2 regions of the Streptomyces sp. MMCC 100 genome follow, and region 1 is predicted to be linked to the other one. Evidence: predicted binding sites of a transcription regulator. Region 1 holds the regulator's gene; the other holds the start of a gene.
The links. Region 1 encodes HrcA, which represses chaperone genes, less so after heat shock. Its sites were predicted from a motif close to TTNGCACTCNGNNNNNCNGAGTGCNAA; they were not measured.
Positions count from the first base shown of each region.

Region 2: a site for HrcA is predicted at 4,859-4,885, ahead of groES (co-chaperone GroES). Genes of this name have one in related genera too.

Region 1 covers NZ_JBGORK020000001.1:1,095,630-1,102,928, forward strand. Annotated here, with positions in the region: gene ABS735_RS05020 (SpoIIE family protein phosphatase) at 1-1,264, shown strand, start outside; gene hemW (radical SAM family heme chaperone HemW) at 1,327-2,559, shown strand; gene ABS735_RS05030 (DUF3097 domain-containing protein) at 2,686-3,492, opposite strand; gene ABS735_RS05035 (MBL fold metallo-hydrolase) at 3,527-4,261, opposite strand; gene hrcA (heat-inducible transcriptional repressor HrcA) at 4,419-5,435, shown strand; gene dnaJ (molecular chaperone DnaJ) at 5,436-6,572, shown strand; gene ABS735_RS05050 (nitronate monooxygenase) at 6,682-7,299, shown strand, end outside.
Region 2 covers NZ_JBGORK020000001.1:7,135,238-7,142,536, reverse strand. Annotated here, with positions in the region: gene ABS735_RS32875 (RNA polymerase sigma factor) at 1-983, shown strand, start outside; gene ABS735_RS32870 (hypothetical protein) at 1,288-1,638, shown strand; gene ABS735_RS32865 (class I SAM-dependent methyltransferase) at 1,685-2,872, opposite strand; gene ABS735_RS32860 (polysaccharide deacetylase family protein) at 2,963-3,931, shown strand; gene ABS735_RS32855 (polysaccharide deacetylase family protein) at 3,928-4,689, shown strand; gene groES (co-chaperone GroES) at 5,032-5,340, shown strand; gene groL (chaperonin GroEL) at 5,461-7,086, shown strand.

The DNA of each region.
Region 1 (7,299 bases):
GCTCGCCGACTGGTGCGGGGTGTGGCTGGAGGACGAGACCCTGGGCCGGGGCGCCTGGAGCGACGACTCCGGTGCGGCCGTCGGCGCCCGGCTGGCCCGCGTGTGGCACGCCGGCGAGGGTCACCTCGACGAGCTGCGCGCGGCCCTGGAGAAGGAGCCGCCCCGCCCGCGCGACCCGTGGCGCTCCGGTCCCGTCGGCCACCCCTGGCCCGGCGAGGCGCTCGGCACGCACGGCACCGCGCTCGCCTACCGCCTGGTCGCCGGCGGCCGGCCACTGGGCAGCCTGGTCATCGGACGGGCCGACCCCCCGGACACCTCGGGCGCCTCGGACACCGCGGGCAGCCCGGACACCCGTGACAGCAGCGGCTTCCCCGGCTCTCCCGGCTTCCCGGACGAGATCACCGGGCTGGTCGAGGACCTCAGCCGCCGGGTGGCGCTCGCCATCGGCGCCGCCCGCCAGTACGCCCGGCAGGCCACCATCAGCGCCGTACTCCAGCGCGGCCTGCTGCCCGGCGCCGTCGCGGAGATCCCCGGCGTGCGCAGCGCCCTCGTCTACGAACCGCGCGACAAGGGCGGCCCCAGCGGTGACTTCTACGACCTCTTCCCGGCCGGCGACGGCCGCTGGTGCTTCGCCGTGGGCGACGTCCAGGGCAAGGGGCCCGAGGCCGCCGTCGTCATCGGGCTCGCCCGTCCCTGGCTGCGGCTGCTGGCCCGCGAGCAGTACGGCGTCCCCGACGTCCTCGACCGCCTCAACCAGCTCCTCCTCGACGACGCCACCGAGGCCGCCGACGCCGCCGCCCGCGCCCTGGTCGCCGCGGGCGGCCCACCGGTTGCCCCGGGCGACGGACCGCAGACCCGCTTCCTCTCCCTGCTCTACGGCGAACTGGTCCCCTTCGAAGGCGGCGTCCGCTGCACCCTCGCGTCCGCCGGACACCCGCTGCCGCTGCTCCTCGGGCCCGACGGCACCGTGTCCACCGTGGCGTGCCCGCAGACCCTCCTCGGCGTCGTCGAGGACGCGACGTACGTCAGCGAGACCTTCGAGCTGCGCTCCGGCGACACCCTGCTGTGCGTCACGGACGGGGTCACGGAGCGGCGCAGCGGCTCCCGTCAGTTCGACGACGGCGACGGGCTCGCCGCGGCGCTGGCCGGGTGCACGGGCCTGGACGCCGGGCTGGTCGCCGAGCGCATCAGGCGACTGGTGCACGAGTTCGGGCCCCGGCCGCCGGAAGACGACCTGGCGCTGCTGGTGCTCCAGGCGGAGTGAGCGGGCGGACAGGGGATCCGGCCGGGCAGGGGGATCCCGCCGGGTGCGGGACAATGGAACGCATGCCCTCCGCACTCCCCGACGGCGAACCCGTCCCCGCCGACGGCGCCCTGCCCGCGTCCGCGCTCGCCGGGGCCGCCGGCCGTCCCCTCGGCTTCTACCTGCACGTGCCGTACTGCGCGACCCGCTGCGGCTACTGCGACTTCAACACCTACACCGCCACCGAGCTGCGCGGCACCGGCGGAGTCCTCGCCTCCCGCGACAACTACGCCGACACCCTCGTCGACGAGGTCCGCCTGGCCCGCAAGGTCCTCGGCGACGACCCCCGCGAGGTCCGTACGGTCTTCGTCGGCGGTGGTACGCCCACCCTGCTGGCCGCCGGTGACCTGGTGCGGATGCTGGGCGCGATCCGCGACGAGTTCGGCCTGGCGCCGGACGCGGAGATCACGACGGAGGCCAACCCGGAGTCGGTCGACCCGGCGTACCTCGCCACCCTCCGCGAGGGCGGCTTCAACCGGATCTCCTTCGGCATGCAGAGCGCCAAGCAGCACGTCCTGAAGATCCTGGACCGCACCCACACCCCCGGCCGCCCCGAGGCCTGCGTCGCCGAGGCCCGCGCGGCCGGCTTCGACCACGTCAACCTCGACCTGATCTACGGCACCCCGGGGGAGTCCGACGACGACTGGCGCGCCTCCCTGGACGCCGCGCTCGGCGCCGGCCCCGACCACGTCTCGGCGTACGCCCTGATCGTCGAGGAGGGCACCCGGCTGGCCCGGCGCATCCGGCGCGGCGAGGTCCCCATGACCGACGACGACGTGCACGCCGACCGCTACCTGATCGCCGAGGAGACCCTCGCGGCCGCGGGCTTCGACTGGTACGAGGTGTCGAACTGGGCCACCTCCGACGCCGGGCGGTGCCTGCACAACGAGCTGTACTGGCGGGGCGCCGACTGGTGGGGCGCGGGACCCGGAGCCCACTCCCACGTGGGCGGGGTGCGGTGGTGGAACGTGAAGCACCCGGGGGCGTACGCGGGGGCGCTGGCGGCGGGGAAGTCGCCGGGCGCGGGGCGCGAGATCCTGACGGAGGAGGACCGGCGCGTGGAGCGCATCCTGCTGGAGCTGCGCCTGCGGGAGGGCGTCCCGCTGTCGCTGCTGCGGGAGGCGGGGCTCGGGGCGTCGCGGCGGGCGCTGTCCGACGGACTGCTGGAGGAGGGGCCGTACGAGGCGGGGAGCGCGGTGCTGACGCTGCGCGGGCGGTTGCTGGCGGACGCGGTGGTGCGGGACCTGGTGGACTGAGGGGTCATCCCCGGTTCGGCGGGGAGCAGGAACTGCTCGGCCGTGAGGACGAGCTGATCGACGGACCATCTCCGCAGGGGCGGAGAGCAGACCACCAGGCCCGGTCTGTCAACGACCGGGCGACGTTCAGGACATGGTCACGTGATCGATGAGTCGTTCCACACTGCCCAGCAGCTCCGGCTCCAGGTCCTTGTACGACCCCACCCGCGCCAGAATCGCCTGCCACACCGCGCCCGTGTTCTCCGACGGCCACCCCAGCGCCCGGCAGACCCCCGTCTTCCAGTCCTGACCGCGAGGCACCCTGGGCCACCCCTCGATCCCCACCGACGCCGGCTTCACCGCCTCCCAGATGTCGATGTACGGGTGGCCCACGACCAGCGCGTGCTCGCTCGTCACCGCCTCCGCGATCCGCCACTCCTTCGAGCCCGGGACCAGGTGGTCCACCAGGACGCCCAGCCGTGCGTCGGGGCCGGGGGCGAAGTCGGCGATGATCGACGGCAGGTCGTCCACGCCGCCCAGGTACTCCACGACGACGCCCTCGACGCGCAGGTCGTCGCCCCAGACCTTCTCGACCAGCTCGGCGTCGTGCCGCCCCTCGACGTAGATGCGCCCGGCGCGCGCCACCCGCGCGCGTGCGCCGGGGACGGCGACCGACCCGGACGCCGTACGGGAGGGCCGCGCCGGACCGGAGGAGGACGGGCGGACCAGCGTCACCACGCGCCCCTCGAGCAGGAAGCCGCGCGGTTCCAGCGGGAAGACGCGGTGCTTGCCGAAGCGGTCCTCCAGGGTCACCGTGCCCGCCTCGCAGCCGATCACCGCGCCGCAGAACCCGGTGCCGGGCTCCTCGACCACCAGGCCGGGATCGGCCGGTACCTCGGGAACGGGCTGCGGTTTCTTCCACGGAGGGGTCAGGTCGGCGGAGTACTGGCGCATTCTGCCGACGATACGAGGAACGCCCGCCCCGTGATCAGCGCGACACGCCGAACCGGGCGGCCAGCGCGTCGCGTTGGGCACGGACGAACGCCGCGTCCACCACCGCTCCGTGACCGGGTACGTACAGCGCGTCCGCGCCGCCCAGCTCCAGCAGCCGGTCCAGGGCCGCGGGCCAGCGCGCCGGTACGGCGTCGGGGCCCGCCTGCGGTTCGCCCGACTCCTCGACCAGGTCGCCGCAGAAGACGACCGCCGGGGAGCCCGGCACCAGCACCGCCAGGTCCTGTCCGGTGTGCCCCGGTCCCACGTCGGCCAGCAGCACCCGCCTCCCGGCGCCCAGGCCGAGCACGCACTCGCCGCCGACCTCGCGCGGGACGGGGACGAGGGCGTCGGCCGCCGCCCGCGCCGCCCGCGCGTCCAGCCCCTCCGCCACCGCGTCCGCGCGCAGCGCCTCACGCCCCTGTCCGCCCGGCGCGAACAGCGCGCCCGTACCCGCAGCGCCGTACACCTCCGCGCCCGCGAACGCCGCGGCGCCGAAGACGTGGTCGAAATGCGGGTGGGTCAGCGCGAGATGTGTCACACGGCGGCCGGCGAGCCGCCGCGCCGCCTCGTGCAGCCGGGTGCCCTCCTCCAGGCTCGACCCCGCGTCCACCATCAACGCCGTGTCCGCGCCGAGCACCAGCCCCGCCGTGCAGTCCCACCCCGGCAGCCGGCACCGCCCCACCCCGTCCGCCAGCCGCTCCCAGCCCAGCTCTTCCCAAGTCACCTTCACGGCGACGACGCTAACGGCATCGTCACGGCCTTGCCGGGTGCGTACCCGACGGCCGTACACTGGCCCGGGGAAGTCTGGCACTCGCGAGCCATGAGTGCCAGGACAGACAGGTCAGACAGGCCGAAACGGGCGGACGACAGCTGGAGGTGCGCGCCGAATGCTCAGTGAACGCAGGCTTCAGGTGCTGCGCGCCATCGTCCAGGACTACGTCGGCACCGAGGAACCGGTCGGTTCCAAGGCCCTCACCGAGCGGCACAACCTCGGCGTCTCCCCGGCCACCGTGCGCAATGACATGGCGGCACTGGAGGACGAGGGGTTCATCGCCCAGCCGCACACCAGCGCCGGGCGCATCCCGACCGACAAGGGCTACCGGCTCTTCGTCGACAAGCTGGCGGGCGTCAAGCCGATGACCGCGCCCGAGCGGCGTGCCATCCAGAACTTCCTGGAGGGCGCCGTCGACCTCGACGACGTGGTGGCCCGCACGGTGCGGCTGCTCGCGCAGCTCACCCGGCAGGTCGCCGTCGTGCAGTACCCGTCGCTGACCCGCTCGACCGTGCGGCACGTGGAGCTGCTCTCGCTCGCGCCCGCGCGTCTGATGCTCGTGCTGATCACGGACACCGGCCGGGTCGAGCAGCGGATGGTCGACTGCCCGGCGCCGTTCGGCGAGGCTTCGCTGGCCGATCTGCGGGCGCGGCTCAACAGCCGGGTCGCGGGACGCCGTTTCACGGACGTGCCGTCTCTGGTGGAAGATCTGGCGGAGGCGTTCGAGGCCGAGGATCGCGGTACGGTCTCCACCGTGCTCTCCACTCTCCTGGAGACGCTGGTCGAGGAGAACGAGGAGCGGCTGATGATCGGCGGCACCGCCAATCTGACCCGCTTCGGGCACGACTTCCCCTTGGTGATCCGGCCGGTGCTGGAGGCGCTGGAGGAGCAGGTCGTGCTCCTCAAGCTGCTCGGCGAGGCGAAGGATCCGGGCGTGACCGTACGGATCGGTCATGAGAACGCCCACGAGGGACTCAACTCAACGTCCGTCGTGTCGGTCGGCTACGGTTCGGGCGGCGAGGCGGTTGCCAAGCTCGGCGTGGTCGGACCGACCCGCATGGACTACCCGGGAACGATGGGAGCGGTACGCGCAGTGGCACGGTACGTCGGACAGATCCTGGCGGAGTCGTAGGTGGCCACGGACTACTACGCCGTACTCGGCGTGCGCCGCGACGCGTCTCAGGACGAGATCAAGAAGGCGTTCCGGAGGCTCGCGCGCGAGCTGCACCCGGACGTCAACCCCGATCCGAAGACCCAGGAGCGGTTCAAGGAGATCAACGCCGCCTACGAGGTGCTGTCGGACCCGCAGAAGAAGCAGGTCTACGACCTCGGCGGCGACCCGCTCTCGCAGGCGGGCGGCGGCGGGGCCGGCGGCTTCGGCGCGGGTGGCTTCGGGAACTTCTCGGACATCATGGACGCGTTCTTCGGTACGGCGTCGCAGCGCGGGCCGCGCTCGCGCACCCGCCGCGGCCAGGACGCGATGATCCGCATCGAGGTCGAGCTGGACGAGGCCGCCTTCGGTACGACCAAGGACATCCAGGTCGACACCGCGGTCGTCTGCAACACCTGCAACGGCGAGGGCGCGGCGCCCGGCACGTCGGCCCAGACGTGTGACATGTGCCGCGGCCGCGGTGAGGTCTCGCAGGTCACCCGGTCCTTCCTGGGCCAGGTCATGACCTCCCGACCCTGTCCGCAGTGCCAGGGCTTCGGCACCGTGGTCCCGACCCCGTGCCCCGAGTGCGCGGGCGACGGCCGGGTCCGCTCCCGGCGCACCCTCACCGTGAAGATCCCGGCCGGTGTGGACAACGGCACCCGGATCCAGCTCGCGGGCGAGGGCGAGGTCGGCCCCGGCGGCGGCCCCGCCGGTGACCTGTACGTCGAGATCCACGAGCTGCCGCACTCCACGTTCCAGCGTCGCGGAGACGACCTGCACTGCACGGTCACCATCCCGATGACGGCGGCGGCCCTCGGCACGAAGGTGCCGCTGGAGACCCTCGACGGCATGGAGGAGGTCGACATCCGCCCGGGCACCCAGTCCGGCCAGTCGATCCCGAAGCACGGCCGGGGCGTCACCCACCTGCGCGGTGGCGGCCGCGGCGACCTCATCGTCCACGTCGAGGTCACCACCCCGGGCAAGCTCGACCCCGAGCAGGAACGCCTCCTGCGCGAGCTGGCCAAGCTCCGCGGCGAGGAACGCCCGACGGGGCAGTTCCAGCCGGGGCAGCAGGGGCTGTTCTCCCGGTTGAAGGACGCCTTCAACGGGCGCTGACGGGCCTTCGACGGGCGCTGAAAGCACCTCCGGGGATGCGGATGCTCCTGGCGTATGCCAACGGAAGCCCGGATTCGGACTTGTGCGGAGGACGTGACAACATGCCGTCATGTCCTCCGCACTGACCGATCTCTTCCCCTACCCGATCGTGCAGGCGCCCATGGCGGGCGGCGTCTCCGTGCCGCAGCTCGCGGCCGCGGTGTGCGAGGCGGGCGGGCTGGGCTTCCTGGCCGCCGGGTACAAGACCGCGGACGGGATGTACCAGGAGATCAAGCATCTGCGGGGACTGACGAGCCGCCCCTTCGGCGTCAACCTCTTCCTCCCGCAGCCGGAGACGGCCGACCCCGCCGCCGTCGACGTCTACGCCCACCAGCTGGCCGGCGAGGCCGCCTGGTACGAGACGGAGCTGGGCGACCCCGACTGCGGCCGGGACGACGGCTACGACACCAAGCTCGCCGTACTGCTGGACAACCCCGTACCGGTGGTGTCCTTCCACTTCGGCGTGCCCAGCCGTGAGGTCGTCGACTCCCTGCACCGCGTGGGCACCTTCGCCCTGGTCAGCGCGACCACCGCGGACGAGGCCCGGGCCGTCGAGCAGTCCGGCGCCGACGCGGTGATCGCGCAGGGCGCCGAGGCCGGCGGGCACCAGGGCACCCACCGGGACAACCCGGAGACCGGCGGCGCGGGCACCGGGCTGCTGTCGCTGGTCGCCCAGGTCCGGGAGACG
Region 2 (7,299 bases), 6.0 Mb from region 1:
TGCCCGCCTCGGCGCCCCCGCCCGAGGAGCCCGCCGACCCCGAGGACATCGACGACGACCTGCTCCGACTGGTCTTCACCGCCTGCCACCCGGTGCTGTCCGCCGAGGCGCGCATCGCCCTCACCCTCCGCCTGCTCGGCGGCCTGACCACGCCGGAGATCGCCCGCGCCTGCCTCGTCCCGGAACCGACGGTCGCCCAGCGCATCGTGCGCGCCAAACGCACCCTGGCCAGGAAGAACGTCGATTTCGAGGTACCGTACGGACCCGACCGCGCGGCCCGCCTCGGCTCGGTCCTGGAGGTCATCTACCTGATCTTCAACGAGGGCTACGCGGCCACCGCCGGCGACGACTGGCTCCGCCCCGCCCTGTGCGAGGACGCCCTGCGCCTGGCCCGCGTCCTGTCCGCCCTGATGCCGAAGGAACCCGAAGTCCACGGCCTGACCGCGCTGCTGGAGTTCCAGTCCTCCCGCACCGCCGCCCGCACCGGCCCCGACGGTGAGCCGGTGCTGCTGAGGGACCAGAACCGCCACCGCTGGAACCGCCTGCTCATCGCCCGCGGCATCACCGCCCTGGACCACGCCCACGCCGCCACCGGCTCCGGCGCCCCGGGCCCGTACGTCCTCCAGGCCGCGATCGCCGCCTGCCACGCGACGGCGTACACGTACGAGGAGACCGACTGGCCCCGCATCGCCACGCTCTACGGCCTGCTCGCGGCCCGCGCCCCGTCCCCGGTCGTCGAACTCAACCGCGCGGTCGCCGTCTCCATGGCCGAGGGCCCGGCCCCCGCCCTCGCCCTCGTCGACGCCCTCGCCGCCGAACCCGCCCTGCGCGACTACCACCTGCTCCCCAGCGTCCGCGGCGACCTCCTGCTCCGCCTGGACCGTACGGCCGAGGCCCGCACGGAGTTCGAACGGGCCGCGTCCCTGACCCGCAACGAACGCGAACGCGCCCTCCTGCTGCGCCGTGCGGAGGAATGCGGCTAGGCAGCGCTCGGCGGGCACACGCCGCGGACGCCGTACGGCCGTGGTACGAACGGCAGTTGGGCCGGGCCGCCGTCGGCGACCAAGATCGCTTCTGGCTACAGTGCTCGGACACGGGGGGATGCCCCCACGCACAGAAGCGGAGAAAGCACGCGGGGGAAGATCACCGCTGCCTGGGCGGTACTGGCCGCCCTGGCCCTGAGCAGCGGATGCAGCAGCGAGGCGGCGGAGGGCGGCGGCCTGCCGAGTGCCGACAGCATGAAAGGCCGTCCACGCCTACGCGGACTCCTACGCCCCCTGCGGCCCGGTGGAGCTGAACTCCGAGGAGGGCAGCAGGCCGGCGGCGGCCAAGGACCCCTCCTGGTCCATCGAGGAGCGCGGGGTGTGCGAGGACGCCTCAGGCCGCACCATCACACTGCTGCGCACCGAGGACATGGCCGACTTCCAGAAGGCGGTGAAGCGGGAGGGCGGCCGGGGACTGCTCGTCGGCCGGGACTTCGCGGTCGAACCCACGGGAGAAGAATCCATCACCCAGCTCCTGGAGAGCGACCTGATGTATCTCGACTGCGACCCCGACGACGAGGTTCCCAGCGGCTACGAGAAGGAGAAGGTGCTCGTCGAAGGCTGCCGGCTGACGAAGTACGTGAACTTCGACTGACGCCGTCGCGGCATCCCGGCCGTGCCCGGCGTCGGCCCGGCACGGCTCAGGACGGGGGCGCCGGCTGCCCGATCAGCATCGTCGGTGCCCCCGCGACCCGCGTCAGGAACACGGTCGCAGCGTTCGGACCCTGCGGTTTCACCTTCCTCCGCAGCTCCTCCGGCTCGACCGCCGAGCCCCGCTTCTTCACGGTCAGCGTGCCGACGCCGCGCTCCCGCAGCAGCGCCTTCAGCTTCTTGACGTTGAAGGGCATCCGGTCGGTGATCTCGTACGCCGTGGCGTACGGCGTCGGCAGCAGTGCGTCCCCGGTGACGTACGCGATCGTGGCGTCGAGCAGCCCGCCGCCGACCTGTTCGGCGACCTCGGCGACCAGGTGGGCCCGGATGACGGCGCCGTCCGGCTCGTAGAGGTACCGGCCGGGCGTGCGGACCTCCGGGTCGGGCAGGCCGGTGCCGGGCAGGGTGCGGGGCCCGGGCAGCAACGTGGCCCGCACCGCCCCCGCCGACGCGCCGGCTCCGAACCACAGCACGGCCTCCTTCACGTCCCCGCCATCGGAGATCCACTCCACCTCGGCGTCCTCGGGCACCGCCTCGTGCGGAATGCCGGGCGCCACCTTGAGCGCGGCGGCGCCGGAGGCCGTACGGGCCGCCCGCACGGCCCAGGACAACGGCGGCGAGTACGCCTCGGGGTCGAAGATCCGGCCCCGTCCGCCCCGCCGCGCCGGGTCGACGAACACGGCGTCGTACCCGCCCGTGTCCACCTCCGTCACATCCGCCTCGCGCACCTCGATCAGGTCGGCCAGCCCCAGCGCGTCGGCGTTGGCACGGGCCGCCGCGGCCGTGACCGGGTCCCGGTCGACGGCAAGGACCCGGATCCCGGCCCGCGCCAGCGCGATCGCGTCGCCCCCGATCCCGCAGCACAGGTCGGCGACGGAGGTCACGTCCAGCGCCGCGAACCGCCCGGCCCGGTACGCCGCCACGCTCGCGCGCGTCGACTGCTCGACCCCGTTGGGCGTGAAGAACATCCGCCCGGCGTCCTCGGCCCCGAACTTCGCCACCGCCCGCTGCCGCAGCCGCGCCTGCCCGAGCGCGGCCGAGACCAGCTCGGCGGGGTGCGTGCGCCGCAGCCGGGTCGCGACCGCCAACTCCTGTGCGGGGTCGGTGTCGCGCACCTCGTCGAGCAGCGCGCGGCCTTCGGGAGCGAGCAGGGCGAGGAGGGAATCGAGGTCGTTCACCGGGACATTGTGGGCCAGTCGGTGGATGGTGCGCCTCCGGCGCGGTGTCGGGCCGGGTTCGCAGGCCGGCGACTGCGAGGATCCGGCACCATGCGAGAAGTCGTACAAAATGACAAAAGTCGGGCATCGCGTCGCGTATCCCGGGCAGCCGGTCCCGCACCCCGCAGAGCACTTCGCCGGCGCGGAGCGATCGCCACCGCCGTCCTCGTCGTCGCCGCCCTCGCCGGCGGCTGTGCGCAGGGCGACTCCTCCGAAGTACGGGGTGCCGCCGGCCAGCAGGCCCCGAAGGCGCCCCCGGCCCGCGCGGTCGACGGCGCGGCCAAGGCGCGCGAGGCCAGGGCCGCCCTGGCCGCCGCCGCCAAGCGCTGGGACCTCAAGAAGGTGCCGCTGACGGCTCCCGCGCCCCCGGAGGAGAAGCCGCAGATCAAGGCCCGCGAGGGCTTCGAGGTCGACGGCCAGGAGGAGGACAGCCTCCCGCCGGTCTTCACCACGGTCCCCACCAAGGAGAAGATCGTCTTCCTCACCATCGACGACGGCGCCGAGAAGGACCCGGCGTTCCTGAAGATGATGAGCGAGCTGAAGATCCCGTACACCGTCTTCCTCACCGACGAGGAGATCAAGGACGACTACGGCTACTTCAAGAAGATGCAGGCCCGGGGCATCACCCTCAACAACCACACCCTGAGCCACCCCTACCTCCCCGCGCTCTCCTACGAGGAGCAGCAGCGCGAGATCTGCGGCATGCAGGACGTGATGGAGAAGCACTACGGCAAGCGCCCCGTCCTCTTCCGCCCGCCCTACGGCAACTACAACCGCGACACCCTGCGCGCCGCCAAGTCCTGCGGCATCAAGTACGCCCCGATCTGGAGCGAGGAGGTGTACGTCGACCACTGGGAGTACCGCGAGTGGGACCAGGACCTGCACCCCGGCGACATCGTCCTCACCCACTTCCGGGGCACGAACGACTGGGACGGCACCATGACCGACATGGTCCGCCGCTTCCTGAACCGGATCACCGCCGACGGGTACGCGGTGGCCCGCCTGGAGGACTACCTGTGAGGCGAGGGCGGTTCCGCCCGGCCGGCGCCGCCCTGGCCGCCCTACTGCTCGCACTGCTCCCGCTCACCGGCTGCGACCGGCTCGCCGCCCCCGCCGAACACGCGGCGGCGGCCGGAGAGCCCGCCCAGGACGGCGACCGGGACAGCGACCGGGCCGGCGACCGGGACCAGGCCCTGCCGCCCGTCGTGGAGCACGTCCGCACCACCGACCGGGTCGTCTTCCTCACCTACGACGACAGCGCCGAGCGCGACCCCGCCTTCGCCGGCCTGATCCGCGAACGACGGCTCCCGGTCACCCTGTTCCTCACCGACACCGTCGCCGGACCGGCCTACGGCGACTTCGCCCGGCTGCGCCCGTTCGGCGCGAGCCTGCAGAACCACACCCTCGACCACCGTTCCCTGCGCGGCCTGCCCTACGCCGGGCAGCGAGCCGAGATCTGCGGCCAGCAGACCAAGCTCAAGTCCCGCTTCGGCGTCCGCGCCCACCTCTTCCGCCCGCCGCACGGCACGTACGACACCACGACCCTGCGCGCCGCCGCCGACTGCGGCATCACGGCCCTCGTCCTGTGGCGCGCCACCCTCGACACCGGGGGCACCCTCACCTACACCCGCGGCGACCACCGCCTCCACCCCGGCGACATCGTGGCCGTGGACCCGGACCACCCGACCGCCGAGAACCTGACCGCCCGCACGGAACGTTTGCTGAAGACGATCGAGGAGCAGGGGCTGAGGGTGGGCAACCTGGAGGACTACCTCTGACCTCTCGATGCCGGTCGGCGTCATCCAGCCCGTCCGGCGTTCGAGGACGAGGCCGTCCAGGCCGAAAGCGGGGGTCTGGGGGCGGCAGCCCCCAGCGACGCCCACACCCACGCAGGGTGCCTTCACGAACCGGCGTTCACCCGAAATCCCCGCCGACGCGCCGCCGGCATTGGCACTCCGCTTGACCGAGTGCTAATCGCGGTCATAGTCTCGGCTCTGGCACTCCCCACCGGAGAGTGCCAACACAGCGACGGGCAGGTCCGGCACCCGCGACGACGGATCGACCTGGTCGCCACCTCAGACAGTTAACCCCGTGAGATCTCCGAAGGGGGAGGTCGGATCGTGACGACCGCCAGCTCCAAGGTTGCCATCAAGCCGCTCGAGGACCGCATCGTGGTCCAGCCGCTCGACGCCGAGCAGACCACGGCTTCGGGCCTGGTCATTCCGGACACCGCCAAGGAGAAGCCCCAGGAGGGCGTCGTCCTGGCCGTGGGCCCGGGCCGCTTCGAGGACGGCAACCGTCTTCCGCTCGACGTCAGCGTCGGCGACGTCGTGCTCTACAGCAAGTACGGCGGCACCGAGGTGAAGTACAACGGCGAGGAGTACCTCGTCCTCTCGGCCCGCGACGTGCTCGCGATCGTCGAGAAGTAGTTCACCCGAAGCACCTTGCTTTCCAGCTGCGCCCCTGGCTCCCGCGACCATAAAAAGCCGGGCGTCGGGGGCGCAGTTGCCGTATAACCCCAAAATTTCCGGAAGAGGGCTCACGCTCCCATGGCGAAGATCCTGAAGTTCGACGAGGACGCCCGTCGCGCCCTCGAGCGCGGCGTCAACAAGCTCGCCGACACCGTGAAGGTGACGATCGGCCCCAAGGGCCGCAACGTCGTCATCGACAAGAAGTTCGGCGCCCCCACCATCACCAACGACGGCGTCACCATCGCCCGCGAGGTCGAGGTCGAGGACCCGTACGAGAACCTCGGCGCCCAGCTGGTGAAGGAGGTGGCGACCAAGACCAACGACATCGCGGGTGACGGCACCACCACCGCCACCGTGCTCGCCCAGGCGCTCGTGCGCGAGGGCCTGAAGAACGTCGCCGCGGGCGCCTCCCCGGCGCTGCTGAAGAAGGGCATCGACGCGGCCGTCGCCGCCGTGTCGGAGGACCTTCTCGCCACCGCGCGCCCGATCGACGAGAAGTCCGACATCGCCGCCGTGGCCGCGCTGTCCGCCCAGGACCAGCAGGTCGGCGAGCTGATCGCCGAGGCGATGGACAAGGTCGGCAAGGACGGTGTCATCACCGTCGAGGAGTCCAACACCTTCGGTCTGGAGCTGGACTTCACCGAGGGCATGGCCTTCGACAAGGGCTACCTGTCGCCGTACTTCGTGACGGACCAGGAGCGCATGGAGGCCGTCCTCGACGACCCGTACATCCTGATCAACCAGGGCAAGATCTCCTCCATCGCGGACCTGCTGCCGCTGCTGGAGAAGGTCATCCAGGCGGGCGCCTCCAAGCCGCTGCTGATCATCGCCGAGGACCTGGAGGGCGAGGCGCTCTCCACCCTCGTCGTCAACAAGATCCGCGGCACGTTCAACGCGGTCGCCGTCAAGGCCCCCGGCTTCGGTGACCGCCGCAAGGCGATGCTGCAGGACATGGCCGTCCTCACCGGCGCCACGGTCATCTCCGAGGAGGTCGGCCTCAAGCTCGACCAGGTCGGCCTCGAGGTGCTCGGCACCGCTCGCCGCATCACCGTCACCAAGGACGACACCACGATCGTCGACGGTGCCGGCAAGCGCGACGAGGTCGAGGGCCGCATCAACCAGATCAAGGCCGAGATCGAGTCCACGGACTCCGACTGGGACCGCGAGAAGCTCCAGGAGCGCCTCGCGAAGCTGGCCGGCGGCGTGTGCGTGATCAAGGTCGGCGCCGCCACCGAGGTGGAGCTGAAGGAGCGCAAGCACCGTCTGGAGGACGCCATCTCCGCGACCCGCGCCGCGGTCGAGGAGGGCATCGTCTCCGGTGGTGGCTCCGCGCTGGTCCACGCCGTCAAGGTGCTCGAGGGCAACCTCGGCAAGACCGGCGACGAGGCCACCGGTGTCGCGGTCGTCCGCCGCGCCGCCGTCGAGCCGCTGCGCTGGATCGCCGAGAACGCCGGCCTGGAGGGCTACGTCATCACCTCCAAGGTCGCCGAGCTCGACAAGGGCCAGGGCTTCAACGCCGCCACCGGCGAGTACGGCGACCTGGTCAAGGCCGGCGTCATCGACCCGGTGAAGGTCACCCGCTCCGCCCTGGAGAACGCCGCCTCCATCGCCTCCCTCCTGCTGACGACCGAGACCCTGGTCGTCGAGAAGAAGGAAGAGGAAGAGCCGGCCGCCGCGGGCCACGGCCACGGCCACGCCCACTGAGCGCTGCGCTGAGCTGAACGGTGCCCGGTCCCCTGCGGGGGGCCGGGCACCGTTTCTTGGTGCCGGGTGGGCGCCTGCCCCGTCGGGCTTCGGCCGGGTGCGACGCCGTCGTGATTGCCTACGCAGTCCCCCGCGCCCCTTGCGGGGCGCTTCCCCCAACGAGCCTCACCGGTGCCACGACGCGCCGAAGCCTGCGGCGGCCACTTGTGGCGG